DNA from 2 places in the Erwinia sp. PME.40.26/001 genome. Region 2 is predicted to be linked to the other one. Evidence: predicted binding sites of a transcription regulator. Region 2 holds the regulator's gene; the other holds the start of a gene.
The links. Region 2 encodes sigma-54, which starts transcription at its own class of promoters, with help from an activator protein. Its sites were predicted from a motif close to GTTGGCACANNTTTCGCTNT; they were not measured.

Region 1: a site for sigma-54 is predicted at 1,809-1,828, ahead of glnA (glutamate--ammonia ligase). Genes of this name have one in related genera too.

The regions. Positions count from the first base shown of each region.
Region 1 is NZ_JBVHNP010000009.1:8,084-16,117, reverse strand. It holds gene typA (ribosome-dependent GTPase TypA) at 1-1,539, opposite strand, end outside; gene glnA (glutamate--ammonia ligase) at 1,975-3,384, shown strand; gene glnL (nitrogen regulation protein NR(II)) at 3,663-4,712, shown strand; gene glnG (nitrogen regulation protein NR(I)) at 4,720-6,129, shown strand; gene hemN (oxygen-independent coproporphyrinogen III oxidase) at 6,249-7,622, opposite strand; gene yihI (Der GTPase-activating protein YihI) at 7,874-8,034, opposite strand, start outside.
Region 2 is NZ_JBVHNP010000002.1:56,751-64,784, reverse strand. It holds gene ACZ3HG_RS07815 (calcium/sodium antiporter) at 1-280, shown strand, start outside; gene kdsD (arabinose-5-phosphate isomerase KdsD) at 296-1,282, shown strand; gene kdsC (3-deoxy-manno-octulosonate-8-phosphatase KdsC) at 1,301-1,867, shown strand; gene lptC (LPS export ABC transporter periplasmic protein LptC) at 1,864-2,439, shown strand; gene lptA (lipopolysaccharide ABC transporter substrate-binding protein LptA) at 2,411-2,959, shown strand; gene lptB (LPS export ABC transporter ATP-binding protein) at 2,965-3,690, shown strand; gene rpoN (RNA polymerase factor sigma-54) at 3,739-5,172, shown strand; gene hpf (ribosome hibernation promoting factor) at 5,195-5,482, shown strand; gene ptsN (PTS IIA-like nitrogen regulatory protein PtsN) at 5,659-6,141, shown strand; gene rapZ (RNase adapter RapZ) at 6,172-7,026, shown strand; gene npr (PTS phosphocarrier protein NPr) at 7,023-7,295, shown strand; gene mtgA (monofunctional biosynthetic peptidoglycan transglycosylase) at 7,392-8,034, opposite strand, start outside.

The sequences.
Region 1 (8,034 bases), on a different contig from region 2:
GCCGAGGAACAGCTTACCGCGATCCTGCAGGCTGAACAGGGCGAACGCTACCGCTTTACCCTGGCCGTTAGAGATCAGTACGCCGTTCTGACGCTGGCCCACTTCGCCCTGACGCACGTCGTCGTAGTGGCTGAAGGTGGAGTACAGCAGACCGGTACCGGACGTCATGGTCATGAATTCGTTACGGAAACCAATCAGACCACGGCTTGGGATCTCGTAGTCGAGACGCACACGGCCTTTGCCATCCGGATCCATGTTTTTCATGTCACCTTTACGCTCACCCATCGCCTGCATCACAGAACCCTGATGCTGTTCTTCGATGTCGAGGGTCACGTTTTCGAATGGCTCTTGCTTACGGCCTTCGAACTCACGGAAGATAACTTTAGGACGGGAAACCGCCAGCTCGAAACCTTCACGACGCATGTTTTCAATCAGTACTGACAGGTGAAGCTCACCACGACCTGATACGCGGAAGGCGTCAGCATCTGGGGTTTCTTCAACACGCAGTGCCACGTTATGCACCAGTTCTTTGTTCAGACGATCAAGAATCTGACGTGACGTCACATACTTGCCTTCTTTACCGCAGAACGGAGAGGTGTTAACGCAGAAGAACATGGTTACGGTCGGTTCATCAACGCTCAGGGCTGGCAGCGCTTCCACATTCTGCGGGTCGCAGATAGTGTCAGAGATGTTCAGCTCGCCCAGACCGGTGATAGCGATGATATCGCCAGCTTCCGCTTCAGTGGCTTCGATACGCTCCAGGCCCATATGGGTCAGAACTTTACCGACTTTCGCGTTACGGGTTTTGCCTTCGCTGTTGATCACAGTGATCTGCTGGTTAGGGCGAACTTTACCGCGTTTGATACGGCCGATACCGATAACACCCAGGTAGTTGTTGTAGTCCAGCTGAGAGATTTGCATCTGCAGCGGGGCTTCCAGTTCAACCTGTGGTGGTGATACGTGCTGAACAATCGCTTCGTACAGCGGGGTCATGTCTTCCGCCATATCGTTGTGATCCAGACCTGCGATGCCGTTCAGGGCAGACGCATAGATCACCGGGAAGTCGAGCTGCTCATCGGTCGCATCAAGGTTAACGAACAGGTCGAAGACCTGATCAACAACCCAGTCAGGACGCGCGCCAGGGCGGTCAACTTTGTTAATTACCACGATCGGCTTCAGACCATTAGCAAACGCTTTTTTGGTCACGAAACGGGTTTGCGGCATCGGGCCATCCATTGCATCCACAACCAGCAGCACCGAGTCGACCATAGACATCACACGCTCTACCTCACCGCCGAAGTCGGCGTGTCCTGGGGTATCCACGATGTTGATGCGGTAGTCATTCCATTTAATGGCGGTGTTTTTTGCGAGGATGGTAATCCCACGCTCTTTCTCCAAATCGTTGGAGTCCATTACGCGTTCGGTTGCTTCGGTGCGGGCATCAAAGGTCCCGGACTGCTGCAGCAACTTATCAACCAGGGTAGTTTTACCATGGTCAACGTGGGCAATAATGGCGATGTTACGCAAATTTTCGATCACAGCTTTGCCTCAGGCATTTAGAAATAGCGCGCTATTGTACACGGATTAATCGAAGGACTGAACAGGATCACATATTTCATATAAAGATAACTGTCCGGATTGCTTTTATAGCCATTTTCAGTGCAAAGATTGCACTGTGACGAAAAATTGCACCAAAACAGTGCCCATTAATCACTCAATAGCACCAAAATGGTGCGCGACTTCCATTGTGGTGCAGTCCCCGTTTCACGAGAGGGTGCATCATAGCGCTTTTTTCATGAAATAAAAAAGTTGGCATAGATTTCGCAATTACTCTTTAAGCGAAAAACGCCAGTTTCCACAACGGTTGATAGCGCGGCAGAGATCTTTATTATCGGAGTAAGCGCCCTGAAACGCAAAGCGCACCCGTGAAGTTCACTGTCACGACGACAATGACAAAATCCAGGAGAGTTAAGTATGTCCGCTGAACACGTTCTGTCGATGATGAACGAGCATGAAGTCAAATTTGTTGACCTGCGTTTTACTGACACCAAAGGTAAAGAGCAGCACGTGACTATCCCCGCTCATCAGGTTAATGCTGACTTCTTCGAAGAAGGCAAAATGTTTGACGGCTCCTCCATTGGTGGCTGGAAAGGTATCAACGAATCCGACATGGTTCTGATGCCTGACGCTACCACGGCGGTCATTGACCCGTTCTTTGCAGATTCTACCCTGATCATCCGTTGTGACATCCTCGAGCCAGGCACCATGCAGGGCTACGATCGTGACCCACGTTCCATCGCCAAACGTGCTGAAGATTTCCTGCGCTCTTCCGGCATTGCAGACACCGTTCTGTTTGGGCCAGAGCCAGAGTTCTTCCTGTTTGATGACATCCGTTTCGGCAGCAGCACGTCCGGTTCTCACGTCGCTATCGATGATATCGAAGCTTACTGGAACTCCGGTAAAGAGTACGAAGGCGGCAACAAAGGCCACCGTCCAGGTCTGAAAGGCGGCTACTTCCCGGTGCCACCAGTTGACTCCGCGCAGGACATCCGTTCTGCCATGTGTCTGACCATGGAGCAGATGGGTCTGGTGGTTGAAGCTCACCACCACGAAGTGGCCACGGCCGGTCAGAACGAAGTGGCTACCCGCTTCAACACCATGACCAAAAAAGCTGACGAAATTCAGATCTACAAATATGTCGTCCACAACGTTGCTCACGCTTACGGCAAAACAGCGACCTTTATGCCAAAACCGATGTTTGGCGATAACGGCTCTGGTATGCACTGCCATATGTCTCTGTCAAAAGGCGGCACTAACCTGTTCGCTGGCGACAAATACGGCGGCCTGTCTGAAATGGCTCTGTTCTACATCGGCGGTGTGATCAAACATGCTAAAGCCATCAACGCCCTGGCCAACCCGACCACCAACTCTTACAAGCGTCTGGTCCCGGGCTATGAAGCACCAGTAATGCTGGCTTACTCTGCCCGTAACCGCTCTGCGTCTATCCGTATCCCAGTGGTTGCCAGCCCGAAAGCCCGTCGTATTGAAGCGCGCTTCCCTGACCCGGCGGCAAACCCATACCTGTGCTTCGCTGCACTGCTGATGGCTGGCCTGGACGGCATCATCAACAAGATCCACCCTGGCGATGCCATGGATAAAAACCTGTACGACCTGCCACCGGAAGAAGAAGCCGAGATCCCAAAAGTGGCAGGTTCTCTGGACGAAGCCCTGGCGGCCCTGAACGAAGACCGCGAGTTCCTGACCCGTGGTGGCGTGTTCACTGACGATGCAATCGAAGCGTACATTGAACTGCGTAAAGCTGAAATGGACCGTGTTCGTATGACACCGCATCCGGTTGAGTTCGAACTGTATTACAGCGTTTAACATCGCCTTAAGTTTGAAGTAAGCCCGGTGCCCTTTACGTTGCAGTAAGGCGGCCAAAGGAATCCCGATGTGCCGGGTAAGACCAGGCCATTCGGGTAACGGAGGGAGCCCATCACGCTGCGACGTGAAAGGCGTCCGGGGTTTTGTTGCCGTGGAAACTTTCAGCCCATCTCAGGATGGGCTTTTTTCACCGCAAATTCCCTGTTTACGGGATGATTTTCGGGTTATATGGCTATAATGCACTAAATTGGTGCAAAAATTCCTCAGGAGAACGCTGTATGGCTACCGGCACGCCGCCCGATGCTGGGCAGATCCTTAATTCACTGATCAACAGTATTTTGCTGGTTGATAGTGAGTTGGTGGTCCATTACGCCAACCCCGCTGCACAGCAGTTGCTGGCTCAAAGTTCCCGCAAGCTGTTTGGTACTCCCCTGCCGGAGTTAATGGGGTATTTTTCCCTGAATATTGAGGTCATGCTCGAAAGTCTGGACGCAGGACAAGGCTTTACCGACAGCGAAGTCACCCTGGTGGTCGACAGCCGGGCGCACGTGATGTCGCTGACTGCACAGCGTCTGCCCGATGGACTTGTTCTGCTGGAAATGGCACCGATGGACAATCAGCGCCGTCTCAGTCAGGAGCAGCTTCAACATGCGCAGCAGGTCGCCGCGCGTGATTTAGTGCGCGGTCTGGCTCATGAAATTAAAAACCCGCTGGGGGGGTTACGTGGCGCAGCGCAGCTGCTGGCCAAAGCGCTTCCCGACCCGGCGTTAACGGAATACACCAAGGTCATCATTGAACAGGCCGACCGCCTGCGCAATCTGGTCGATCGCCTGCTGGGCCCGCAACAGCCGGGGATGCATGTGACACAGAGCATCCATCAGGTCGCGGAACGGGTGGTCAATCTGGTGTCGATGGAGCTGCCCGACAATGTGTCGCTGGTTCGTGATTACGACCCAAGCCTGCCGGAGCTGCCGCACGATCCCGACCAGATAGAGCAAGTCCTGTTGAATGTCGTACGCAATGCCCTGCAGGCGTTGGGTGAGGCAGGTGGCACCATTATTTTACGAACCCGGACGGCGTTCCAGCTTACGCTGCACGGCACACGCTATCGCCTGGTGGCGCGCATCGATATTGAGGATGACGGCCCCGGCATTCCGGCACAGCTGCAGGACACGCTATTTTATCCGATGGTGAGCGGCCGCGAGGGCGGAACCGGGCTGGGATTATCCATAGCCCGCAGCCTGATCGATCAGCATTCGGGAAAAATAGAGTTCCACAGCTGGCCTGGACACACTGAATTCTCGATTTACCTGCCTATTCGCCAGTGAGGTTTCTATGCAACGAGGGATAGTTTGGATCGTCGATGACGACAGCTCCATCCGCTGGGTGCTTGAACGCGCGCTCACTGGAGCCGGTTTAACCTGTGCAACGTTTGACAGCGCCAGTGAGGTGCTGGAAGCGCTTGCGAGCAAAACCCCGGACGTTTTACTGTCAGATATTCGCATGCCCGGGATGGATGGTCTGGCTCTGCTGAAGCAGATCAAGCAGCGACACCCGATGCTGCCGGTCATCATTATGACCGCGCACTCCGACCTGGATGCCGCTGTGAGCGCCTATCAGCAGGGCGCCTTTGATTATCTGCCCAAGCCTTTCGATATTGATGAAGCGGTGGCGCTGGTTGAACGTGCCATCAGTCACTACCAGGAACAGCAGCAGCCGCGTAATCAACCGGTGAGTGGCCCTACCACGGATATTATCGGTGAAGCCCCGGCGATGCAGGATGTGTTCCGTATTATCGGTCGCCTGTCGCGCTCGTCGATCAGCGTACTGATCAACGGCGAGTCGGGTACCGGTAAAGAACTGGTGGCCCACGCGCTGCACCGGCACAGTCCGCGCGCCAAAGCGCCGTTTATCGCCCTGAATATGGCCGCGATCCCCAAAGACCTGATCGAGTCCGAACTGTTTGGTCATGAAAAAGGGGCTTTTACCGGTGCCAGTCAGATCCGTCAGGGACGCTTTGAGCAGGCCGACGGCGGCACGCTGTTCCTGGATGAAATTGGCGATATGCCACTGGATGTGCAGACCCGCCTGCTGCGCGTGCTGGCCGATGGCCAGTTCTATCGCGTCGGCGGCTACGCCCCGGTGAAGGTGGATGTGCGTATTATTGCCGCCACCCATCAGAACCTTGAGCTGCGCGTGCATGAAGGAAAATTCCGTGAGGATCTCTTTCACCGCCTGAACGTGATCCGCGTGCATCTGCCCCCGCTGCGCGAGCGTCGGGAAGATATTCCACGTCTGGCGCGCTATTTCCTCCAGGTCGCCGCACGTGAACTGGGTGTGGAGGCCAAAATTCTGCATCCGGAAACAGAAACCGCACTGACGCGTCTGCACTGGTCCGGTAACGTTCGTCAGCTGGAGAATACCTGCCGCTGGCTGACCGTGATGGCCGCCGGACAGGAAGTACTGATTCAGGATCTGCCGCCGGAGCTGTTTGAAACCTCGACCCCGGAAAACCCGGTACAGTCCCTACCGGACAGCTGGGCAACGCTGCTGGCACAGTGGGCAGACCGTGCGCTGCGTTCCGGTCATCAAAACCTGCTGTCAGAAGCCCAGCCAGAGATGGAGCGGACCCTGCTCACCACCGCCCTGCGTCATACTCAGGGCCATAAGCAGGAAGCCGCGCGTCTGCTGGGCTGGGGAAGGAATACGCTGACCCGTAAGTTGAAAGAGCTGGGAATGGAATAACCGTCAGGTACGTCATCCGGGCGGATCGGAAAAAAGGTCCGCCCCTGCAACATCCCCGCAGGTCACTACCCGTGAGATCGCCGCAGGGGCCGACCTGTTGTTTCCTTCACACCCACCAGTCAGATCACCCGTGAGAATTGCGCACCAGACGCTTTCTCCCGCAGGTAGCGATCAAAGCACATACAGATGTTTCTTATCAGCAATCGTCCCTTAGCAGTGACCACAAGGCCATTATCTTGGTATTCCACCAGCCCGTCCTCAATCAGAGGCAGCAGCGCTGAAAGATCGGCGGCAAAATACCGGCGGAAATCGATGCTATAACGGGCTTCAATCTCGCTGAAGGACAGCGCAAAATTGCAGATCAGACTTTTAATCACGTCACGACGCAGGCAGTCATCCTCGCTAAGCTGCAGACCGCGCCACAGGGCCGTTTTTTTTGCCCGGATATCCGCATAATAGTGCTTCAACGCTTTCTGATTCTGCGCGTAAGTGTCCCCGATCATACTAATGGCAGACACGCCCATGCCCAGCAGGTCGCTGTCGCCCTGCGTGGTGTAGCCCTGGAAATTACGATGCAACTCGCCCGCGCGCTGTGCCATCGCCAGTTCGTCGTCACGGCGGGCAAAATGGTCCATACCAATAAACTGATACCCCTGTGCCGTCAGCGTGGCGATGGTTTGCCGTAAAATATCCAGTTTTTCCCGGGCGTCGGGCAGGTCTTCATCCTTAATTTTACGCTGGGCCGGAAAGAGCGCCGGCATATGGGCATAGTTAAAAACGCTGAGGCGGTCAGGATCAAGCTCAACGACCTTTTGCAGGGTAAAGGCAAAGCTCTCTGCCGTCTGCAGGGGCAAGCCGTAAATCAGATCAATATTGGTGGAGGCAAAGCCCAGCTCACGCGCCCGGGCCATCAGAGCAAAGATCATCGCCTCATCCTGTACGCGATTCACTTTCTCCTGCACCTGCTTATTGAAATCCTGTACCCCCATGCTCAGGCGGTTGAAGCCTTCTGCACGCAGATGGTTGAGCACGTTGAGTTCAATTTCTCGCGGATCGACTTCAATCGAGATTTCAGCGTCCGTGGCAAAGTGAAAATGCTGGCGCAGGCAGGCCATCAGGCGGCCGATTTGAGCCGGGTTGAGAAACGTCGGCGTACCGCCGCCCCAGTGCATCTGACTCACCGTACGCTGGCGGAACAGCGGCGCACGCTCGGCAATTTCCTGCACCAGCACATCCAGATACTCATCTGCCTTATGCTGCTGGCGCGTCACCTGCTTATTACAGCCGCAGAAGTAACAGAGTCGGTGGCAAAACGGAATATGCAGATACAGCGACAGAGGGCGATCGGGATAACGTTGCGTTGCCTGCAAAAAGGCGGATTCATCGTAATCCTGACGGAATTCGAGGGCGGTCGGATAAGAGGTATAGCGGGGGCCGGCGATGTTGTACTTCTGGATCAGTGGGAGATCCCACTCGGTGGTCTGCGTTTTCATGCTCACTTCCCTTATCGTCGTCGCACTGACCGCCGCGTGACAGGAAGCTGCTGGCTGACGATCCTGCTGCGCAGCCGGGTTTTCAGCCGCGATAGCCGCTGTAGTTTAACGAATAACCACCCCAGCCAGCACAGCAGAATCAGCGCAATCATTGATCCAGGCCAAATCATCACCAAAAACCCTATAAGGATAAGGCAGCGCTAATTTGCGCTGCCTCAAGGAACGTCAGAGAAACAGGCTATCGCCGGCGATCAATCCTTGCCCTTGAGCAGACGGTACATATCTTCTTCTGCCTGCTCATCTTCAGCACCATCGTCCAGGGCAATACCTAACTGTTCCATCAGGACATCAATGCGATCCAGTGAGGCATCGAGCCAGGCCTGATCTTCTGCCGACAGGGCGTCGCCATTTT
Region 2 (8,034 bases):
AAAAGGTGAAGATGATATCGCCATCGGTAACCTGATTGGTTCTAACATCTATAATACCGCGATTGTGCTGGGTCTCCCGGCGCTAATCCACCCCGGTACGCTCGACACCGCTATCTTTGCCCGTGACTACTGGGTGATGCTCGGTGTCAGTGCTGTGTTCACACTGATCTGTTTGCAGCGCAGTCGCCGCATTGGTCGGCTGGCTGGCGCGTTGTTGCTGTGCGGATTTATCGTCTGGGTAGGAATGCTGTATGGCTTCCCCTCAGTGACCTTCTGGTAAAAGGACTGGAGAATTATGGCGCATATCACTGCCCATCCCGACTTTGACTTTCAACAGGCCGGGAAAGAAGTACTGCGAATTGAACGTGAAGGGCTGGAGCAGCTCGACCAGTACATCAATGATGACTTCACCCGCGCTTGCGAACTGATCTATCACTGTTCCGGTAAAGTGGTCGTGATGGGAATGGGTAAATCCGGGCATGTGGGGAAGAAGATCGCTGCCACCTTCGCCAGCACCGGTAGCCCGGCTTTCTTTGTTCATCCTGCGGAAGCCAGCCACGGCGATCTTGGGATGGTGAGCCCCAGTGACGTCGTGATTGCCATCTCTAATTCCGGCGAGTCTTCAGAAGTTCTGGCCCTGATCCCGGTGCTGAAACGCCTGCGGGTTACGTTGATCTGCATGACGGGACGGCCGGAAAGTGCAATGGGCCGCGCAGCAGATGTGCATCTCTGTGTTAAAGTGCCGCAGGAAGCCTGTCCGCTGGGCCTTGCCCCCACCACCAGCACCACGGCAACCCTGGTGATGGGGGATGCGCTGGCCGTCGCACTGTTGAAAGCACGGGGCTTTACGCCGGAAGATTTCGCACTCTCCCACCCTGGCGGTGCGCTGGGCCGTAAGCTGCTGCTACGCGTTGATGATATCATGCACTCCGGTAGCGATATGCCGCATGTGAGTCGCGATGCCTCACTGCGAGATGCCTTGCTGGAAATAACACGTAAAAACATGGGGATGACGGTAATCTGCAACGATTTAATGAAAATCGAAGGCATCTTTACCGACGGGGATTTACGCCGCGTGTTTGATATGGGCATCGATATCCAGCGTGCCGGCATTGAAAGTGTCATGACGCCGGGCGGTATCCGCGTCCGGCCCAATACGCTGGCTGTCGATGCACTGAATCTGATGCAGAGTAAGAATATTACCTGCGTGATGGTCGCCGATGGCGACACTCTGCTGGGCGTGGTGCATATGCATGACATGCTGCGGGCCGGCGTTGTTTAACAAAGGAAGTCGAGATCAATGAGTGATTCATCAGCCACCGTAGCGACCTGCTACGGCCCGGTTAGCCAGCAGGTCATCTCCCGCGCGCAGAAAATCAAACTGCTGATCTGCGATGTGGACGGTGTGATGTCGGATGGCGTGATTTACCAGGGCAACAGCGGTGAAGAGCTGAAAGCCTTCAACGTCCGTGATGGCTACGGTATCCGCTGCCTGCTAACCAGCGACATAGAGGTGGCGATTATTACCGGCCGTAAAGCCAAACTGCTGGAAGATCGCTGTGCCACACTGGGGATTACTCATCTTTACCAGGGACAGACTGATAAGCTTTTGGCCTTCCGTGAACTTCTGGATACACTGTCACTCAGTGCTGAACAGGTTGCCTATATCGGCGATGACCTGATTGACTGGCCAGTTATGGCCGAAGTCGGCCTGAGCGTTACCGTTGCTGACGCCCATCCCGTTCTCCTTCCGCGCGCCGACTATGTGACGCGGATTGCGGGTGGCCGTGGTGCAGTGCGGGAAATTTGCGATCTTCTGTTGATTGCACAGGGTAAGTTTGATGAGGCCAAAGGGCAGTCTGTATGAGTAAAACGAGACGCTGGATAACGCTGATTCTGGCACTGATCGCCATTGTGCTGATCGGCTGGAATCTGACTGCGACGGATGACAATGACGACGCGGTAAACAATGGCAACAATGAACCGACGTATATGAGCGATAATTCACATACGGTCGTTTATAACCCTGCGGGGTCACTGAGCTATAAGCTGGTCTCAGACAAAGTGACCTATTTCTCAGCCGACGCAGTGAGCTGGTTCGACAATCCGGTAATGACAACGTACGACGAGAATAAGGTGCCCACCTGGTCGGTCCGGGGGGATAAGGCCAAACTGACGAACGATCGCATGTTGTATCTTTACGGGCATGTTGAAGTGAACAGCCTGACAAAAGACACACAGCTTGAGCGTATCAAAACGGATAACGCTCAGATCAACCTGACGACGCAGGATGTTACCTCTGACGATCAGGTCACACTTTATGGCCGCAGCTTTAACTCTACAGGTATGAAGATGCGTGGGAATTTACGGAAGAAAACTGCCGAGTTGATTGAAAAGGTCAAAACATCTTATGAAATTCAAAATGAACAAAAGCCTTAAATTACTGACTGCTACCCTCCTGTTCGCGGCGAGCGTTCCGGCTTTTGCCCTGACCGGTGACTCAGAAAAACCGGTCAACGTTGACTCGGAAAATCAGGCGCTGGACATGCAGGGCAACGTGGCCACCTTTACCGGTAAAGTCATTGTGACCCAGGGAACGATTAAAATTACGGCGGATAAAGTCGTGGTGACCCGTCCGGGCGGCGACAGTAATAAAACCATTGTGGATGCCTACGGCAACCCGGCGACGTTCTATCAGATGCAGGACAGCGGTAAACCCGTCCAGGGCCACGCGCAAAAAATGCATTACGAGCTGGCCAAAGACCTGGTGGAGTTAACCGGTGACGCCTATCTGGAACAGCTGGACAGTAATGTTAAAGGCGATCGCATTACCTATCTGGTGAAAGAGCAAAAAATGCAGGCCTTTGGCAGTTCCGGCAAGCGTGTCACTACCGTACTGGTGCCGTCACAGCTGCAGGACAAAGGCACACCGTCAAACGGTCAGAAAAAGAGTAACTAACGAACATGGCAACCTTAATAGCGGAAAACCTGGCGAAGGCCTACAAAGGCCGTCGCGTGGTTGAAGATGTCAGCCTGCAGGTCAAGTCTGGCGAAATCGTGGGTCTGCTTGGCCCAAACGGTGCAGGTAAAACCACAACGTTTTATATGGTCGTTGGCATCGTACCCCGCGATGCCGGCCGCATTATCATCGATGATGAAGACATCAGTATTCTGCCGCTGCACGCCCGCGCGCGTCGTGGTATTGGCTATCTGCCACAGGAAGCCTCCATTTTCCGTCGTCTGAGCGTGTTTGATAACCTGATGGCGGTGCTGCAGATCCGTGACGACCTGACCAGCGAACAGCGTGAAGATCGTGCGAATGAGCTGCTGGAAGAGTTCCATATCGAGCACCTGCGTGACAGCCTGGGTCAGGCGCTGTCTGGCGGTGAACGCCGCCGTGTCGAGATTGCCCGCGCGCTGGCGGCTAATCCGAAGTTCATCCTGCTGGATGAACCCTTTGCCGGTGTTGACCCGATTTCCGTTATTGATATTAAAAAGATCATTGAACACCTGCGCGACAGCGGGCTGGGTGTCCTGATCACCGACCACAACGTCCGTGAAACGCTGGCAGTCTGTGAGCGTGCCTATATCGTTAGCCAGGGGCATTTGATCGCCCACGGCACCCCGGAAGCGATCCTGGCCGATGAACAAGTTAAGCGTGTCTATTTGGGAGAAGAGTTCAGACTCTGATAAGGTGTTTGCATTCGGTAAGTTTTCTGGGGAATTAAGACTCTGAACATGAAGCAAGGTTTACAACTCAGGCTCAGTCAACAGCTTGCCATGACGCCACAGTTGCAGCAGGCCATTCGCCTGCTGCAACTCTCTACGCTTGAGCTCCAGCAGGAAATTCAGTTGGCGCTGGAAAGTAACCCGTTGCTTGAACAAACCGACATTCATGAAGAAGTCGATACCCGCGAATATCAGGAAACTGAAGCGCTGGATACCCGGGAAGCGCTGGAACAGAAGGACATGCCTGAAGAACTGCCGCTGGACGCCACCTGGGACGAAATTTATACCGCAGGGACCCCGTCCGGTACCGGGACGGATTACCACGATGATGAATTGCCCGTCTATCAGGGTGAAACCACCCAGACACTGCAGGACTATCTGATGTGGCAGGTAGAACTGACGCCGTTCACCGACACTGACCGGGCGATCGCGACCTCGATTGTGGATGCGGTGGACGATACGGGGTATCTGACGGCCTCGCTGGAAGAAATTCTGGAAAGTATGGGCAGCGATGAGCTGACTATCGACGAAGTGGAAGCCGTGCTGAAACGTGTACAGCGATTTGATCCGGTCGGCGTCTGCGCTCGTGATTTACGCGATTGCCTGCTGGTTCAGCTGTCACAATTCGCGGCCGATGTTCCCCTGCTGAAAGAAGCGCGTCTGATTGTCAGCGAGCATCTTGATCTGCTGGCGAATCATGACTTCCGCAGTCTGATGCGCGTCACCCGCCTTAAGGAAGAGGTACTCAAAGGTGCTATGCAGGTAATACAGACCCTTGACCCGCGTCCAGGGCAGTCGATTAATACTCAGGAACCCGAGTATGTCATTCCGGATGTGCTGGTACGTAAAGTCAGTAACCGCTGGACCGTTGAGCTCAATGCCGACAGCGTGCCGCGCCTGAAAATCAATCAGCACTATGCGTCGTTAGGCTCCAGCTCACGCAGCGACAGTGATTCGCAGTTTATACGCAGTAACCTGCAGGAAGCGAAATGGCTGATTAAAAGCCTGGAAAGTCGTAATGACACGCTGCTGAAAGTGACACGCTGCATCGTTGAGCAGCAGCAGGCCTTTTTTGAGCAGGGCGAAGAGCATATGCGCCCGATGGTGCTGGCCGATATTGCCAGTGCTGTTGAAATGCATGAATCGACGATTTCCCGTGTGACCACCCAGAAATATCTGCACAGCCCACGGGGCATCTTTGAACTGAAGTATTTTTTCTCCAGTCACGTCAACACCGAGGGCGGAGGCGAAGCCTCATCCACGGCTATCCGTGCGCTGGTGAAAAAGTTAATCTCGGCGGAGAATCCCGTCAAACCACTCAGCGACAGCAAGCTGACCTCCATGCTTTCCGAACAGGGGATTATGGTAGCAAGGCGCACTGTGGCAAAATACCGAGAGTCTTTATCCATCCCGCCATCAAACCAGCGCAAACAGCTGGTCTGAACGAACTGAGAAGGAAGACACTATGCAGCTCAATATCACTGGACAACACGTAGAAATCACCGAACCACTGCGCGAATTTTTGACTGAAAAGTTTGCCAAACTGGAACATTATTTTGATCGCATTAATCAGGTCTATATTGTGCTGAAAGTGGAGAAAGTGACACAGATTGCAGATGCTACGCTGCATGTGAACGGTGGGGAGCTGCACGCCACCTCGGAAGATAAAGATATGTACGCGGCGATTGACGGGCTGATTGACAAGCTGACTCGCCAGTTAAATAAACATAAAGACAAGCTTAAACAACACTAAATTCACCATGCGTTGATGGTTTTTCAGCAGCCACCCCTTTAAAGGTTAAGCTGAAAGCGGTATCGGCTCGTATTCTTCCGGGAATACGAGCCGTTAATCAATACAGCATGTTAATCTTGACTCCGAAACGGGGAAGAGGATAACTCGCCTGCGGCAGTGAAAAGTTAAGTGAAACTATGATGAACAATGATTTGAAACTGGAACTGGGCTCCGTGCTGAGCGTCTCATGTACGCGTAATGGCGTGCATTGCCAGAGCAAAAAACGGGCGCTGGAAATTATCAGCGAACTGGCAGCTAAACAGCTAAACCTTCCGCATCAGACAATTTTTGAAGCGATTCTGACGCGTGAGAGAATGGGAAGTACCGGTATCGGTAATGGCATTGCCATCCCGCACGGCAAGCTTGAGGAAGATACGCTGCGTGCCGTCGGCGTTTTTATTCGCCTTGACCAGCCCATTGCGTTCGATGCCATTGATAATCAGCCTGTGGATCTGCTGTTTGCCCTGCTGGTACCCGCCGATCAGTGTAAAACGCATCTGCATACGCTCTCACTGGTGGCCAAGCGCCTGGCGGATAAAACCGTACTGCGGCGTCTGCGTTCCGCACAGAGCGATGAAGATCTTTATGCGATCATCACGGAAGATCACGAACAGAGCTAGTCAGGCAGGTTAAATGAGGGGAATTGTGAAATGGTGCTGATGATCGTCAGCGGTCGTTCAGGCTCAGGAAAATCTGTGGCGTTACGCGCCCTGGAAGACATGGGTTTTTACTGCGTGGATAATCTGCCCGTGGTCCTGCTGCCTGACCTGGCGAATTCGCTGGCCGAACGCAACATATCTGCTGCGGTAAGTATTGATGTCCGCAACATGCCGGAATCTCCGGAAGTGTTTGAAACCGCACTTAACAGTTTACCAGACTGTTTTTCGCCGCAACTTCTGTTCCTTGATGCTGACCGTAATACCTTAATTCGTCGCTACAGTGATACACGTCGTCTGCATCCGCTCTCCAGTAAAAATCTGTCGCTGGAAAGCGCCATTGATGAAGAGAGCGATCTGCTGGAGCCCCTGCGCTCCCGGGCCGATTTGATTATCGACACCTCAGAGATGTCCGTGCACGAGCTGGCCGAGATGTTGCGTACCCGCCTGCTGGGCAAGCGAGAGCGTGAACTGACGATGGTGTTTGAGTCCTTTGGCTTTAAGCACGGCATTCCGATTGACGCTGATTACGTATTTGACGTGCGATTTTTGCCTAACCCGCACTGGGATCCCAAGCTGCGCCCGATGACCGGACTCGATCGCCCGGTTGCTGCCTTCCTCGATCGCCACACGGAAGTGCATAACTTCATCTATCAGACGCGCAGTTACCTTGAGTTATGGTTACCGATGCTGGAAACCAATAACCGTAGCTATCTGACCGTGGCGATTGGGTGTACCGGCGGCAAACACCGTTCCGTCTACATTGCCGAACAGCTGGCAGATTATTTCCGCTCTCGCGGTAAGAACGTACAGTCCCGTCACCGCACGCTGGAAAAACGTAAATCATGACCGTGAAACAGACCGTTGAGATTAAAAACAAGCTGGGCATGCACGCCCGTCCGGCGATGAAGCTGTTTGAACTGGTACAGAGTTTTGATGCGGAAGTGCTGCTGCGTAATGAAAGCGGCACAGAAGCTGAAGCCAGTAGCGTGATTGCCCTGCTGATGCTCGACTCTGCCAAAGGCGGGCATATCGAGGTGGAAGCCAGCGGACCGGAAGAAGATAAAGCGCTGGCGGCGGTCATCGACCTGTTTAACGCCGGTTTCGACGAGGAGTAATCCCCTTCCCCGGCAGACCGGCCCTGACGGCCGGTCTGTGTTGCCCCCTCCCCCCTTTTTTGCAGTTCCTCTGTCAGACCTGAACCTGGTCCGGACTCATTGCAATTGGTGTTCCCTGAGGAAACCTTCCCCGCCGAGCTGGCGCATCTGACGCATGATCCACTGCTGACGCTGGCGAACATAGCCTGAAGGCGCGTCGGCGCGGTAGCGTATTGGATTCGGCAGAACGGCGGCCAGCAGCGCCGCTTCGGACAGGGTTAAGCGGCTGGCCGGCTTGTGAAAATAGCGCTGAGAGGCTTCCTCAACGCCAAAGACCCCTTCTCCCATTTCAGCCACATTCAGATAGACGGTCAGAATACGTCGCTTGGTCCAGACGGTTTCGATCCCCACGGTCAGACCGGCCTCCAGGCCTTTACGCACCCAACTGCGTCCGTCCCAGAGGAACATATTTTTTGCCGTCTGCTGAGAAAGCGTAGAGGCACCGCGCATGCCAGCTTTTTCACCGCTGTTGTCCAGAACCGACTGGATGGCGGCCACGTCAAAACCCCAGTGCGTCGGGAATTTTTGATCTTCAGAAGCAATGACGGCCAGCGCCATCCATGGCGAGATGTCATCCATCCCCACCCAGTCAGAGTGCGCCACATAGTCGAAATCACCGCTAAACCAGGCCCCGATCTGCCGTTCGGCCATCACCGCAGAGAACGGCACCGGCAGAAAGGCAAACAGGATAATGCCAGCA